3 regions of the Neorhizobium petrolearium genome follow, and region 2 is predicted to be linked to each of the others. Evidence: predicted binding sites of a transcription regulator. Region 2 holds the regulator's gene; each other region holds the start of a gene.

Region 1 (4,675 bases), 2.6 Mb from region 2:
ACCATAGGTGGAGCCGCCATTTCCGTTATAGAGTTCGACCAAGAGTCCGGAGACATCGGCGCCGACAGCGACGCGGATCTCGATGAATTCGCCCGTATCGGTGCCGGCATTGTCGTAGTGGATTTCGTTTATGCGCGGTGCGACGGGAGCGGCTTCATCCGCCCCGTTGATAGTAATCGTAACGTCCTGTTCGGTCCCGTCCGTACTCACGACTGGGAAACTGTCGGTGAGGCTCTCACCATCGCCGAGCGCATCGACATCTGCATTGTCGTTGTCGAGCGTATAGGTCCAGTTGCCTTCTTCGTCGATGCTGTAGGTACCGTAGCCCATAACGCTCGACTGGTCGCCCGCAGCTCGGAAGCGATCGTCATTATCGACGTCGTCGGCGACGAGCCGGCCGGTCGCGGCCGGCGTTCCCGATCCGGCACCACCAGCCTCGGTTACCAACCCGCTAGCATCTCCGGTAATGACAGCGGCATCATTCGCACCGGTGATCGTCACTTCCACGGTTGCAGTGCCGGTGCCGCCCCTGCCGTCGTCAACCGTATAGGTGAAGCTGTCGACGGCGGTTTCGCCTTCGTTCAGGTGCTGGAAAATACTGCCTGGATCGTAGGAGACGACACCGCTCGCAAGCGAGACGGATGCGCCGGCCGTGCTTGTCCCCGAAACGGCAGTGACCGAGATCTGGTCTCCATCGAAGTCCCGGTCGTTCGCAGTCAGGTCGCGCGCACTGATCGCAAGTGCGCCGTCCTCATCCGTCGACACTGCATCGTCGCCGGCAAGCACGGCATTGTTGCGGCCATCGAGATAGAGCGTATAGCTGCTCGCGGTAAAGCGGATGGCTTCGATATCGTTGAGGATATCCTGATCACCATCGGCGTCGGTCATCGTAAAGAAGATGTCGGACAGGCGTGTGATCTGCGGCAGGCGATAATCGGATATGCTTCCCGAATAGATCGCAGTGTCGAAACCCCGCCCGCCGGAGATCAGATCGCTGCCGTCGCCGCCCTCGATCTGATCATTTCCGTCCCCCGCAATGACTAAGTCATTCCCCGCGCCTGCCTCGATGCGGTCATCACCGCCAAGACCGGTGATGATGTCGTTACCTGGGCTACCCTCGATATGATCGGCCAGGCGGGTCCCAAAATAGAGCCGTGGGAGGGAAAAGAAGAAGGACATCTATGCAACCCCTTGTTGGAGGACGATGGATGGCTTGACATAGCAGCCGACTACGACAGTCGCTTGACATATGCTAATTAGCAAGGACGGGCAGGTCCTACGTGCCGATCGTCTATGCTTAGCGACGTCTTCGGCTTAGTCCTCCCGAAACGCCCGATTGAAGCTGTCAACGATCGGTCTCGTCAGATACTCGAAAAAGGTGCGCTCGCTCGTCTTGATGTAGGTTTCCACCGGCATGCCGGGATAGATCTGCTCCATCTTGATTTCCGGCGGCAGCGCATCGGTCATGCGCAACCGCGCGGTGTAGTAGGGCTGGTCATTGTTGTTCTGATCGACCAGCCGGTCAGCCGAGAGGTAGAACACGGTCGCATCAACGGTCGGCGTCGTGCGTGTATTGAGCGCGCTGAAGCGCAACCGCGCCTCTTGCCCCACCTTGATGACGTCCACATCCTGCGGGGAAACGCGTGCTTCAATCATCAGGCTGGATGCGGTTGGAAGAAGTTCGAGCAGGGTGTCGCCCGGACGGACAACACTCCCGCGGCTGTTAAATGCCATTTCAACGATGATCCCGTCGCTCGGCGACCGGATCACGATCCGGTCTAGAATGGCCTTGGCCGCACGTCGCTGCTCATCGGCGTCAGCAATTTGGACGCGCACCTCGTTGAGCTCGGAGATTGCCGTCTCGACGCGCTGCGTCTTCAGCCTGGCTATTTGTTCCTCGGCTTCGGCGATTTGTGTGCGCGATGTCAGAATGGACGCCTTCGTCTGGCCAAGCTCGCCCAGAAGGTCGGCCTCGCTTCGCAGCAGAGCCGTATACTCGGACCGATCCGTCAGGCCTTTGTCCAGCAGCCCCTTCTTCCGTTCTGCTTCCTCCTGGACGACCTCGATCTGCCGTTCCACTGCGATCTGCTGAGCTGCCATTCCTTCGATCTGATCATTCAGCGCATTGATACGTTGCTGCAGGATGGCAGCTTCCTGACGGTGGCGTGCCAGGCGTGCCGTGAATTCGGCCGACTGCTCGGCAAGGACGTCGCTTTCGCCTCCCGGCCCGGTCGTTCTTTCGAGACTTTCCGGAAAGACAAGCTGATCGACGCCATCCCGCTCGGCCGTAAGCCGCGTGGCGCGTGCCGAAAGGGCAACGAGTTGCTTCTGGATTCGATTGTACTGGACGAGAGCACTGGTTCCATCGAGTTCGAAGAGCGGTTGCCCGGCTTTGACGCGGGCGCCTTCCTGAACGAGAATCTTGTCGACGATACCACCTTCCAGATGCTGAACACGCTGGTTTTGCCCGGCAGCAGCAACGACACCCGGCGCAACGGCGGCGCCGGCCAGCGGAGCAAGCGATGCCCAGGCGCCAAAACCAAAGATGAAAAGAAAGGTCGCGCCAAGCCCGACAGCCGCGACCCGCCGCGTACTGGTCGGAACACCTCTGGCCCAATCTGCTTTGTCGTTCATCTCCGTCATTCTCCGGCAGCTGCCTCAACGCCTGACATCGGTGACACTGGCAAACTGTCCAAGCACAACAGGCTGCGAGGCATTGCCGGCACCCCGCCTTTGGCTCTCCCGCAGAGCCTGCGCCTTTTCGGCCTGACGCCGAAGTACCTCCTCGCGAGGGCCGTATTCTTCCAGGCTTCCATCACGCATGACCATGATGCGGTCCGCTGTTTCGACGACCGAGCGTCTTTGCGTTGCGATGAGGACGGTGATCGCCTCCGCTTTCGCCATCGCAAGCGCTCGCTCTAGAGCCTTCTCGCCCTCAATATCGAGATTTGCGTTCGGCTCGTCGAGGACCAGGATCTTCGGCTTGCCGAAGAAGGCCCGGGCGAGGCCAACACGTTGGCGCTGCCCGCCGGAAAGCTGGAAGCCGCCGGGTCCGATCATCGTGTCGTAGGCTTTCGGCAGTTTCAGAACGAGATCGTCCACCTGCGCTTTCTGGGCTGCGCGGACGATGGCCTCGCTGGAGGCATTCGGATCAAAGCGGGCGATATTCTGCGCGATGGTTCCCGGCAGAAGCTCGACGTCCTGCGCGAGATAGCCGATATATTGGCCAAGATGATCAGGGTCCCAATTGCGAATGTCGGCGCCGTCGATCCGCACAGCACCCGATCTCGGCTCGATGGCTCCGATCAACGTGCGCATGAGGGTGGTTTTTCCCGCCCCGGAAGGCCCGATGATGGCCACACATGCGCCTGCGGGAATCGTCGCGCTGATGCGTTTCAACAATGGCTCGCCGGCCTGCGCACTCGCGCGGCCCGCTGCCTCACTTGCCGGAGGAAAGACAATGACGGCTTCGAAGCTCACCTCACCCCGCGGGGCAGGAAGTTCCGTGCGCGTCTCGGCCGGTCTCACGACGGCAAGAGCCTCGGTCAGGCGCTTCCACGCCTTGCGCGCTTCGATAAACCCCTTCCAGCCACCGATTACCTGATCGATCGGCTGGAGACCGCGCCCGGAGATCAGTGAGGCGGCGAAGATCATCCCTGCTGTCATCTCGCCGGCAAGCACGAGATAGCCGCCATAACCGAGGGTGGCGATCTGGAGGCTCAGGCGCAGGACGCGCGAAAGGCCGGCAAAGAGGGCATTGGTTGAATTCACGCGATCCTGTGCGGCGAGAGACAGAGCCTCTTCCGAACCCCAGCGATGGACGATGTTGGGCCTCATTCCCATCGCCTTCAGGCTTTCCGCATTCCGGACGAAAGCCTGGGCGGCAAGCGTCGCATTCATCTGACGAGTGCCGGCATCGCCTGCTGCCTTGTCGCTCGCCCACTGGTTGGCTATCGCGATCGCGACGAGGGCGACCACCCCCATCACTGTCAGCCAGAAGAGATTTGGATGGATAAGATAGAGAAGCGCGATGAAAAAAGGAGCGAAGGGCAGATCGAGAAAGGCGAAGAGCCCTCGCCCGGAAGTAAAGCCTCGGACGGTCTGAAGGTCGCGAAGCGGCTGGACATCGCCAAGGCTTGCGCGGGGACCGGCCATCGAAGCCTGAAGTGCGTCCGCGCCAACCGCGACTTCGAGACGGCTGGCAAGCCGGCTGGCCATGATCGCACGCACGCTATCGACGATACCAAGCAGAAAAAGAGTGCCGAGAGCGATGATGGAAATATAAATCAGCGTCTCGATGGAGGCCGATGGCAGCACTCGATCGTAGACTTGAAGCATGTAAATCGGCTGAATAAGCAGCAGCAGATTTACGACGAATCCAAAACCGAAGAGCCCCGCAAGACCCCGGCGAAAAGTGGCGGCAAGTCGCTCTCCGCCCCGCATTCGTAGATGGTCTCCTCGCAATATCTTCTCCGATTTGCCGAGCGCCATCGGTCGTCGCCGGCGATGATCCCTTTCCTGCATCATACGCATGTGACGAAGAAATGACACACGGATGATATGCCCCAAGTTTGCGGCTGCGGCATCGCCTTAACGTCAGGCGATCAAGTGAGGCGACGAAAGAAACAGCACGAGTTGCGAATATCCAGGCCCTGACATGCTGTTCCTGACTCTA
Region 2 (4,675 bases):
GGGCTGGCCCGAGCTCTCGGGGAGACTGCGCCTCTGCTGCTGATCGGCATGGTCGCCTTCGTGCGCGAATATCCCGCCGGTCCGCCGGATGGCTTCTTCGATCCGGCGTCGGCGCTTCCGGTCCAGGTCTATAACTGGACGCAGCGCGGCGACCCGGCATTCGTCGAACGTGCGTCCGGTGCCATCATCGTGCTTCTGGTATTCCTGATCCTAATGAACCTGGTCGCAATCATTCTTCGCCGCCGCTTCGAGCGCCGTTGGTAAAGGGGTGTGTAATGATGAATAATATCTCAACGACGATGACGACGACGCCGACGAAAGCTCCACTCATGAATGAACCGAAGATTTCCGCCCGTAACGTGCAGGTTTATTACGGCGAAAAGCACGCCATCAAGGATGTCAATATCGATATCCGCCCTCGGTCCGTGACAGCCTTCATCGGTCCGTCGGGCTGCGGCAAATCGACGTTCCTGCGTTGCATCAACCGGATGAATGACACGATCGCCAACTGCCGTGTCGAGGGCAACATATCGATCGACTCGGAGAACATTTACGATCCCAAGGTGGACCCGGTTCAGCTGCGCGCCAAGGTCGGCATGGTGTTCCAGAAGCCGAACCCTTTCCCGAAGTCGATCTACGAGAACGTCGCCTATGGCCCGCGCATTCATGGTCTGGCGCGAAAGAAGTCGGAGCTGGACGATATCGTGTCTTCGGCCCTGCAGAAGGCAGGACTGTGGGGCGAGGTGAAGGATCGTCTCGACAGCCCAGGTACGGGCCTTTCCGGCGGTCAGCAGCAGCGCCTGTGCATTGCGCGCGCCGTTGCCGTCAGCCCGGAAGTGATCCTGATGGACGAACCCTGTTCGGCGCTCGATCCGATCGCCACCGCCAAGGTCGAGGAGCTGATCCACGAACTGCGCGAAAACTTCACGATCGTCATCGTGACGCACTCGATGCAGCAGGCGGCCCGCGTATCGCAACGCACTGCCATGTTCCATCTCGGAAACCTGGTTGAGGAGAACGATACCGACAAGATGTTCACCAATCCGGATGACCAGCGTACGCAGGACTACATCATGGGCCGCTTCGGCTGATCGCCGGTTGCGGGCCCTTTCTGACAATCTGAGGATAAGACCATGTCTTCGACACATATCCTGTCTGCCTATGACGACGAACTGAAATATCTGAGCCGCCGGATTTCGGAGATGGGCGGGCTTGCGGAGCAGATGTGCGCGGATGCAGTGCGGGCACTGGTCAATTCCGATGCCGCCCTTGCCCAGAAGGTGATCTCCGACGACGTGATCCTCGACCATGCCGAGCGCGATATCGGCGACAAGGCGATCGTGACGATCGCCCGCCGCCAGCCGGTTGCGGGCGACCTGCGCGACATCGTCGGATCGCTGCGCATCGCCTCCGATCTGGAGCGGGTCGGCGACCTCGGCAAGAACACTGCCAAGCGGGTGATCGCGGTGCAGGGCACCGGTGTGCCGCGCAAGCTCGCGCGCGGCATCGAGCACCTGTCGGACCTGGCGCTGACGCAGCTGAAGGAAGTGCTGGACGTCTATTCTAGCCGTTCGGCCGAGAAGGCGGAGGCGATCCGCATCCGCGACGAGGAAATCGACGCGATGTACACGTCCCTGTTCCGCGAGCTTTTGACCTACATGATGGAAGATCCGCGCAACATCACCACCTGCACGCATCTTCTGTTCTGTGCCAAGAACATCGAGCGTATCGGCGACCACGCCACCAACATCGCCGAGACGATCTACTACATGACGACCGGCGCCCAGCCGGAAGGCGAGCGTCCGAAGGACGATACGTCGAACACGCTCGGCGCGATCACGGAATAATGGCGCCGAATGACGATGGAATGGTGACGGAGCTAAGACGGAATGCAGCCGAAGATCGCGGTCGTGGAGGATGAGGAGGCGCTGAGCGTGCTTCTTCGCTACAACCTTGAAGCGGAAGGTTATGAGGTGGAGACGATTCTGCGCGGGGATGAAGCCGAGATCAGGCTTCAGGAACGCACGCCGGATCTTCTGATCCTCGACTGGATGTTGCCCGGTGTTTCCGGCATCGAACTCTGCCGGCGGCTGAGGATGCGGCCGGAGACGGAGCGACTGCCGATCATCATGCTGACGGCGCGCGGCGAGGAGAGCGAACGGGTCCGCGGGCTTGCGACCGGCGCCGATGACTATGTCGTAAAGCCGTTCTCGACGCCGGAACTGATGGCGCGAGTGAAGGCGATGCTGCGGCGCGCGCGTCCGGAAGTGCTGTCGAGCGTCCTGCGCTGCGGCGACATCGAGCTGGACCGGGAGACGCACAGGGTGCATCGCAAGAGCCGCGAAGTGCGGCTCGGCCCGACGGAGTTCCGGCTTCTGGAATTCCTGATGGCCGCGCCCGGCCGGGTCTTCTCGCGCTCGCAGCTTCTCGACGGGGTGTGGGGCCACGACATCTATGTGGACGAGCGCACCGTCGACGTGCATGTCGGACGCCTCAGGAAGGCGCTCAACTTCTCCAACATGCAGGATGTCATCCGCACCGTCCGCGGCGCCGGATACTCGATGGAAGGACACTAGGGAGAGCACCGCGATGGGAGCGCGAGTTGTCGTGGTGATCGATGGCGATGAAACGCTGCGCGAAGTGCTGCGGTTCTCCCTTGTCGATGAAGGTTTCGACGTGACGCTGCTTTCGGCGGGCTCCGAGCTGATGGAGCGGTTGGTTTCGAGCCTTCCCGATGTACTGGTGCTGAGTTCGTCCCTTCCGGGGCTGAATGGCATCGAGATCTGCCGAAGACTTCGTACCGAACCAGCAACGATGCGGGTGCCCGTGGTCCTGCTTGTTCCGGCGGAAAGCGAGAGCGACAGGCTGACGGGTCTCGCTGCCGGCGCGGATGACTGCCTCGTAGAGCCATTCCCCTCCGTCGAGCTTGCCATAAGGGTGAAGAACCTTCTTCGCCGCATGCATCCGAATCTTCTGAGCCATATGATCAGGGTCGGAGACCTGACCCTCGACCGCGAAGCACACAGGGTCCACAGGCAGAAGAAGGAAGTCAGGCTCGGCCCCACCGAGTTCCGGCTTCTCGAGTTCCTGATGCGGTATCCGGGACGGGTCTATTCGCGGACGGAGCTGAAAAGGTCGCTCTGGGGTGATGGTGCAACCGTGGACGAGCGCGCCGTCGACGTGCACATCGGTCGCCTCCGGAAGGGCATCAGCCTGGGCAAGGCTGACCAGGTGATCCGGACCGTCCGCGGAGCGGGCTACGCCCTCGGCGACGTCTGAATTTTCTCGCGATCGTTGGAAGGCCTATGCTGCTTTTCTTTAGGGCTTCGCCGAGGGGCCTGCATCTCCTGTTTGTCGTGTCTTGTCAGGCCTGCGAACCACCGAAAGGTCCAGCTGCTGGTCTTGTTGCTCTGTAGCGGGCGAAGGCGATCGCTCCGAACAGGCCGACGGCCGCCGCGCCTCCCAGAATGCTGATCGATACTGCCTGGCCGACCCCCCAAGTTCCCAGCATGACAGCGAACGCAAAGGGGGCAAGTGCTGAGGAAAACTGGCGTGCGGCGGTCACCCAGCCGAGCCGTGCGCCATAACCGTGCCTTCCGAAAAGCTCCAGTGGAAGCGTTCCCCCGACGATGCTTGCGAGCCCCGATCCCAGACCGAACAGGATCGCGAATGCGATGAGACCGGGGAGCCACGGACTTGTCGCCATCAGGACGATAAGGGCGACGGCGAGCAATCCCGCGGAGATCACGGCGAGCACCGTCTGTGACAAGCGCCCTCCGAAGATCATGTTCAGGAGGCGGCTGGCGACCTGCGAGGGACCGAAGAGGGTGGAGACCATGAGGCCTGCCGTGCCAAGCCCAAGTGCTGTCAGCAGCGGAACCATGTGGACCAGCACGGAGGCCAGCACGAATCCTTCCAGGGCAAAGCCCGCAAGCATCAGAATAAAGACGCCACTGAACGCGGGGCCGGCTTCAGGCTGAACGGCCATCGCTCCGGATTGATTTACTGATGCCCGTGGTTCGGGCACGTCGCGGGGCAGTCTCCCGACCCACCAATGGATCGGAAGGCACACGGCGATATTCAGGATCGCGAAGACGAGGTAGATCTCACGCCAGCCGAGATAGTCATGCAGTGTTGCCGTGAGCGGCCAGAAGAGCGTTGATGCGAATCCCGCGATCAGCGTCAGATGGGTTATGCTGCGCTGTGGCTTGCTGCCTCCAACCTGCACGATCGCTGCAAATGCCGTGCTGTAGAGAACGAAGCTGGAGGCGATCTCCATTGCGACGAGTGAAATACCGAACGTCGTCGCATTCGGCGATGCGGCCGCGCAGCCAAGCGAGATGGCGGCAGCAAGCGAACCGGGGACCATGAGCCGGCCGGCTCCGAACCGGTCCGCCCAGTTTCCCGCTCTCGGTGCGAACAGTCCGCCAACCAGCAGCGCCACCGATAGCAGCCCGAAAAGCCTGTCTTGTTGGATGGAGAAGTCTCGTGCCATGTCCGGCGCGAGGATGCTGAAGGAATAATAAAGGGTACCGTAGCCGATGATCTGTGTTGCGCCGAGCGCCCAGATCAGGCGCGCGGGAGCTTTCCGCTCGGTCATTCTGCAGGTTCCACATCGTTCCGTTCCACCGCAGTGGATGTACCACAGCCACAACCAGCTTTGCCATCAGTCTTG
Region 3 (4,675 bases), 2.5 Mb from region 2:
TCCTCGGCACGAGGCCGAGGATGACGTCGAGGGCGGAGCAGCGTTTGTCAAACAAAGCCTAGGCGGCGGCCCGGAGGCCGCCTCACGTTCCATCTCAAGCTCTTCCGAGCGCCAAACGCAGCGAGATTTCGACGGGCGAGTAGCCGCCATTCTCACGCTCCAATCGATATTGCTCCGCAAGACCGAGCGGCGGTTGCGCCATGAAACGCGGCTCCGTGCCGCGATGCTTCTGCGCCGCATGGATGAGCAAGGGGTGGCAAAGATAGACGGTACCGGCCTCCCCGGTCGCCAGCACCTCCGGGCGGCCGGTGCCGACATGCTCCAGCCTCATCGGCGGCATGCCCGCTTCGCCAGCCGGTTCGAGCAGCCGCGCCATGTCCATGTGCGAACCCGGCCGGATGCGGGTCGGTGCATCGTTCTCCCCGACATCGGAGAACAGGAAGAGCATCAGCAGCGCCCGATCGCGCGAGGTATAGTTCGCCCGCCAGTTGGAAAAGTCATGCTGTTCGCTCGGGTTCGACAGGAGCCCGGGGAAGCTGAGGTCGATATGCCATCCGTCGTCGCCGGCACTGTCCGGATGCGGAAAGCGCACCGGGAAACTGCCGAGCCCTTTGCGCGCCAGCCAGCGGCCCTTGCCGACGAGCTGGTCGAAAGCCTGATGGAGAACCGCTGTGCTGGCAGCGATCTCGAACGGTCCGCCGCCATAGCCGGGTAGCCGGACGACGGGCAGCGTCCAGGTTTTCGGATCGTCACGATCGAAAGGAATGTCGCGCCACATGATGTTGCGAGCTTCCGCAGCGATCTCTTTGGAAAAGGCATCGTCGATCCGCACGAAGCCGTCACGGATGAAGGCAGTGATCTCGGCAGCAGACAGCGCCCGCGCCTGGGCAGGATGATGATCGGTCATGTTAAAAACTCTCAGCTGATGCTCCGCTTCATCGGCACGCACGATGCTCGGGACGGAGCGTTTCGGTCATGAACCATCGCCGGCCCGAAGGGTCGCGGCTTGGCTCGTGTTCTTCATGGCCTGCAGCTCAGGCGGCTATGAAGAAGACCGAAGCGATATGGCGAGTGTTCATCATCATGATCGGACCAAGGTAAAGTCCGCGCTCCGCAGCGTCAACGGCCGCGAGGCGCGATCTACATCAATAGACTTCCGGAACGTACATGTCCGGCGGCACCGGATGGCGGATATAGTCCGGATGGCGGACGCGTTCGGGAAGCATGACCGTCTCTTTCGGCGCCGTCTCGTAAGGAACCTGCGCAAGAAGGTGGGCAATCATGTTGAGCCGCGCCCTCTTCTTGTCGACGGCCTGCACGACCCACCATGGCGCTTCCGGAATGTGGGTGCGCTCCATCATCTCCTCCTTGGCCTTGGTATATTCCTCCCAGTGAACGCGGCTTTCGAGGTCCATCGGGGAGAGCTTCCACTGCTTCAGCGGATCGTGGATGCGCATCTTGAAGCGGAATTCCTGCTCCTCATCGGTGATCGAGAACCAGTATTTCACGAGAATGATGCCGGAGCGGACAAGCATGCGCTCGAATTCCGGCACAGAGCGGAAGAATTCCTCCAGCTCGTCCGGCGTGCAGAAGCCCATGACCCGCTCGACGCCGGCGCGGTTATACCAGGAGCGGTCGAACATCACCATTTCGCCGGCCGTCGGCAGGTGCGGCACATAGCGCTGGAAATACCACTGGTTCTGCTCGCGCTCGGTCGGGGCCGGGAGCGCTACGACGCGGCAGACGCGCGGATTGAGGCGCTGGGTGACGCGTTTGATCGCCCCGCCCTTGCCGGCGGAATCGCGGCCCTCGAAGATCACCACCATCTTCAGCTTCTTGTACTGGACCCAATCCTGCAGGCGGACAAGCTCATGCTGGAGACGGAAGAGCTCGCGGAAATAGATCCTGCGGTCCAGCGTCTGCTCGGCGGGGCCTGACATGCCCTCGACGACCAGCTCATCAAGCTGATCTTCCTCCATCTGCATTTCCAGCTCTTCATCGAAGCTGTCGGCAATCTCTTCCTTGATGCGGCTGAGCTGTTCGTGAATGGGTTCGGACATTGAGCATCCCTCTGTTTTGGAAGCCCAGATCAAGCACGTTTCGGCGAAAACTTTATGACAGCGATGCGACAGGTCGTCCGCAACGCAATCCCGTTGCCGATTTCGTTGGAAACTGATATGGAAGCCGCTATGGGATCGAAATTCGGATGCCTCGCGAACCAGTTCATCGTGCTGCAGGACCACAAACGCCTGCCGGCACGCTTCTTCGCGCGCGTTTCCGGGGCGCTTTGCGACCGACTTAGCTGATCTTTCTCAGCTTGAAGGCAGCCTGCGGCTGCCACACCCACATCCCTCGTTCCATTCAGCTTTACGGACAGCACAGCCATGAGCGCACCCCGCACCCTTTACGACAAGATCTGGGACGACCACGTCGTCTCCGAAGACGAAAACGGCACCTGTCTTCTCTACATCGACCGTCACCTCGTGCACGAAGTGACGTCGCCGCAGGCTTTCGAAGGCCTGCGCATGGCCGGCCGCAAGGTCCGCGCGCCTGAAAAGACCCTCGCGGTCGTCGACCACAACGTGCCGACCACCGCGGACCGCCACGAAGGCATCAAGAATGAAGAAAGCCGCATCCAGGTGGAGGCGCTCGCCCAGAACGCCAAGGATTTCGGCGTCGAGTATTATTCCGAAAAGGACGTCCGCCAGGGCATCGTCCATATCGTCGGCCCTGAACAGGGTTTCACCTTGCCCGGCATGACGATCGTCTGCGGTGACAGCCACACTTCGACGCATGGTGCTTTCGGCGCGCTGGCGCACGGTATCGGCACCTCCGAAGTCGAGCATGTGCTCGCTACCCAGACGCTGGTGCAGAAGAAGGCGAAGAACATGCTGGTGCGCGTCGACGGCCAGCTTCCGCCGGGCGTCACCGCCAAGGACGTCATCCTCGCCATCATCGGCGAGATCGGCACTGCCGGCGGCACCGGCCACGTCATCGAATTCGCCGGCGAAGCGATCCGCTCGCTCTCCATGGAAGGCCGCATGACGGTCTGCAACATGACGATCGAAGGCGGCGCCCGTGCCGGCCTGATCGCGCCGGATGAAACGACCTTCGCCTATATCAAGGACAAGCCCCGCGCCCCGAAGGGAAAGGCCTGGGACATGGCCCTCGACTACTGGAAGACGCTGAAGACGGATGAAGGCGCGCATTTCGACAAGGTCGTCGTTCTCGATGCCGCCAACCTGCCGCCAATCGTCTCCTGGGGCTCCTCCCCCGAAGACGTCGTCTCGGTTCAAGGCGTGGTGCCGAACCCGGACGACATCCGGGACGAGACGAAGCGTACCTCCAAGTGGCGTGCGCTCGACTACATGGGCCTGAAGCCCGGTACCAAGATCACCGATATCGCGGTCGATCGCGTCTTCATCGGCTCCTGCACCAACGGCCGCATCGAGGACCTGCGCGCCGCGGCGAAGGTCGTCGAAGGCAGGAAGGTGGCCTCCACGGTCAATGCCATGATCGTCCCGGGCTCGGGCATCGTCAAGGAACAGGCGGAAGCCGAAGGCCTCGACAAGATCTTCAAGGAAGCCGGTTTCGAATGGCGTGAGCCGGGCTGCTCCATGTGCCTTGCCATGAACGACGACCGTCTGAAGCCAGGCGAACGCTGCGCCTCCACCTCGAACCGCAATTTCGAGGGCCGCCAGGGCTACAAGGGCCGCACCCATCTCGTCTCGCCGGCCATGGCCGCCGCAGCCGCGATCGCCGGCCACTTCGTCGATATCCGCGAGTGGAAGTAATCATTCGCCGCATGAGGTCAGACGCATGCCGCCCGTTCCGCGGGCGGCATTTTTGTTGATGCTGGCCTGAAAGGCAGACAAGCGCCCGCTTTGCCCTCATAATGGCCACCATGTCCAAGCGACCGCAAAAACAGTCGAATGAAACGGACCGCAGGCTGATCTTCCTGCGGCATGCGAAATCGGCATGGCCGGAAGGCGTGACGGACAAGGAACGGCCTCTCGCGACGCGCGGCAGCAAAGCGGCTTCGCTGATGGGCGACTATATGGCCCGCGAGGGACTCGTCCCTGATCTTGCCCTCATATCCACGGCGCGGCGGACAGAGGAGACGTGGGCGCTGGTTCGCGAGAAGTTGCCCAGGGACGTGGAAGCGCGCAATTTCGCCGGACTCTATGCCGCACCTGCAACGACGATTCTGGATATCCTGGCGCAAGTCGAACCCGGTTGCCGCAGCGTTCTGATCATCGGGCACAATCCCGGCATCGAGCAACTTGCGCTCACCCTGGTCGGGACGGGCAACGCAGACGCCCGACAGGCGATGGCGGAGAAATATCCGACCGCCGGCCTTGCCGTGATCGATTTCGACGCGGGAGACTGGCAAAGCATCGGCAAGGGGTCCGGCCGCCTGGAGCGCTTTGTCACGCCACGTTCCCTTGAGTGAGCGACGGAGCCCCGGAATCAGCCGATCACCTGCACGACCGTTCCCTTCCTCATGAACCGGATGAGCCGCTGCATGTCCCGGAAGCTGACGGCAATGCAGCCGGCGGTCGGCTGGTAGCCGGGCTTGATCAGGTGGAAGAAGATCGCCGAACCGCGATGGCGGCGTCGCGAAGTGATGTTCCAGTCGAGCACGAGACAAATATCGTAAAGCCCGTCGGCACGC

The links. Region 2 encodes PhoB, which activates phosphate uptake and scavenging genes when phosphate is short. Its sites were predicted from a motif close to TGTCATNNANCTGTCAT; they were not measured.
Region 1: a site for PhoB is predicted at 1,232-1,248, ahead of QEO92_RS19470 (ExeM/NucH family extracellular endonuclease). Genes of this name have one in related genera too.
Region 3: a site for PhoB is predicted at 2,104-2,120, ahead of ppk2 (polyphosphate kinase 2). Genes of this name have one in related genera too.

The regions. Positions count from the first base shown of each region.
Region 1 is NZ_CP123000.1:3,986,420-3,991,094, forward strand. Features, by position in the region: gene QEO92_RS19470 (ExeM/NucH family extracellular endonuclease) at 1-1,179, opposite strand, end outside; gene QEO92_RS19475 (HlyD family type I secretion periplasmic adaptor subunit) at 1,315-2,634, opposite strand; gene QEO92_RS19480 (type I secretion system permease/ATPase) at 2,659-4,443, opposite strand.
Region 2 is NZ_CP123000.1:1,363,549-1,368,223, forward strand. Features, by position in the region: gene pstA (phosphate ABC transporter permease PstA) at 1-264, shown strand, start outside; gene pstB (phosphate ABC transporter ATP-binding protein PstB) at 300-1,091, shown strand; gene phoU (phosphate signaling complex protein PhoU) at 1,134-1,847, shown strand; gene phoB (phosphate regulon transcriptional regulator PhoB) at 1,890-2,576, shown strand; gene QEO92_RS06960 (winged helix-turn-helix domain-containing protein) at 2,590-3,279, shown strand; gene arsK (arsenite efflux MFS transporter ArsK) at 3,365-4,600, opposite strand; gene QEO92_RS06970 (FAD-dependent oxidoreductase) at 4,597-4,675, opposite strand, start outside.
Region 3 is NZ_CP123000.1:4,469,577-4,474,251, forward strand. Features, by position in the region: gene QEO92_RS21730 (phytanoyl-CoA dioxygenase family protein) at 95-907, opposite strand; gene ppk2 (polyphosphate kinase 2) at 1,146-2,060, opposite strand; gene QEO92_RS21740 (hypothetical protein) at 2,178-2,306, shown strand; gene leuC (3-isopropylmalate dehydratase large subunit) at 2,385-3,794, shown strand; gene QEO92_RS21750 (SixA phosphatase family protein) at 3,905-4,453, shown strand; gene QEO92_RS21755 (L,D-transpeptidase family protein) at 4,471-4,675, opposite strand, start outside.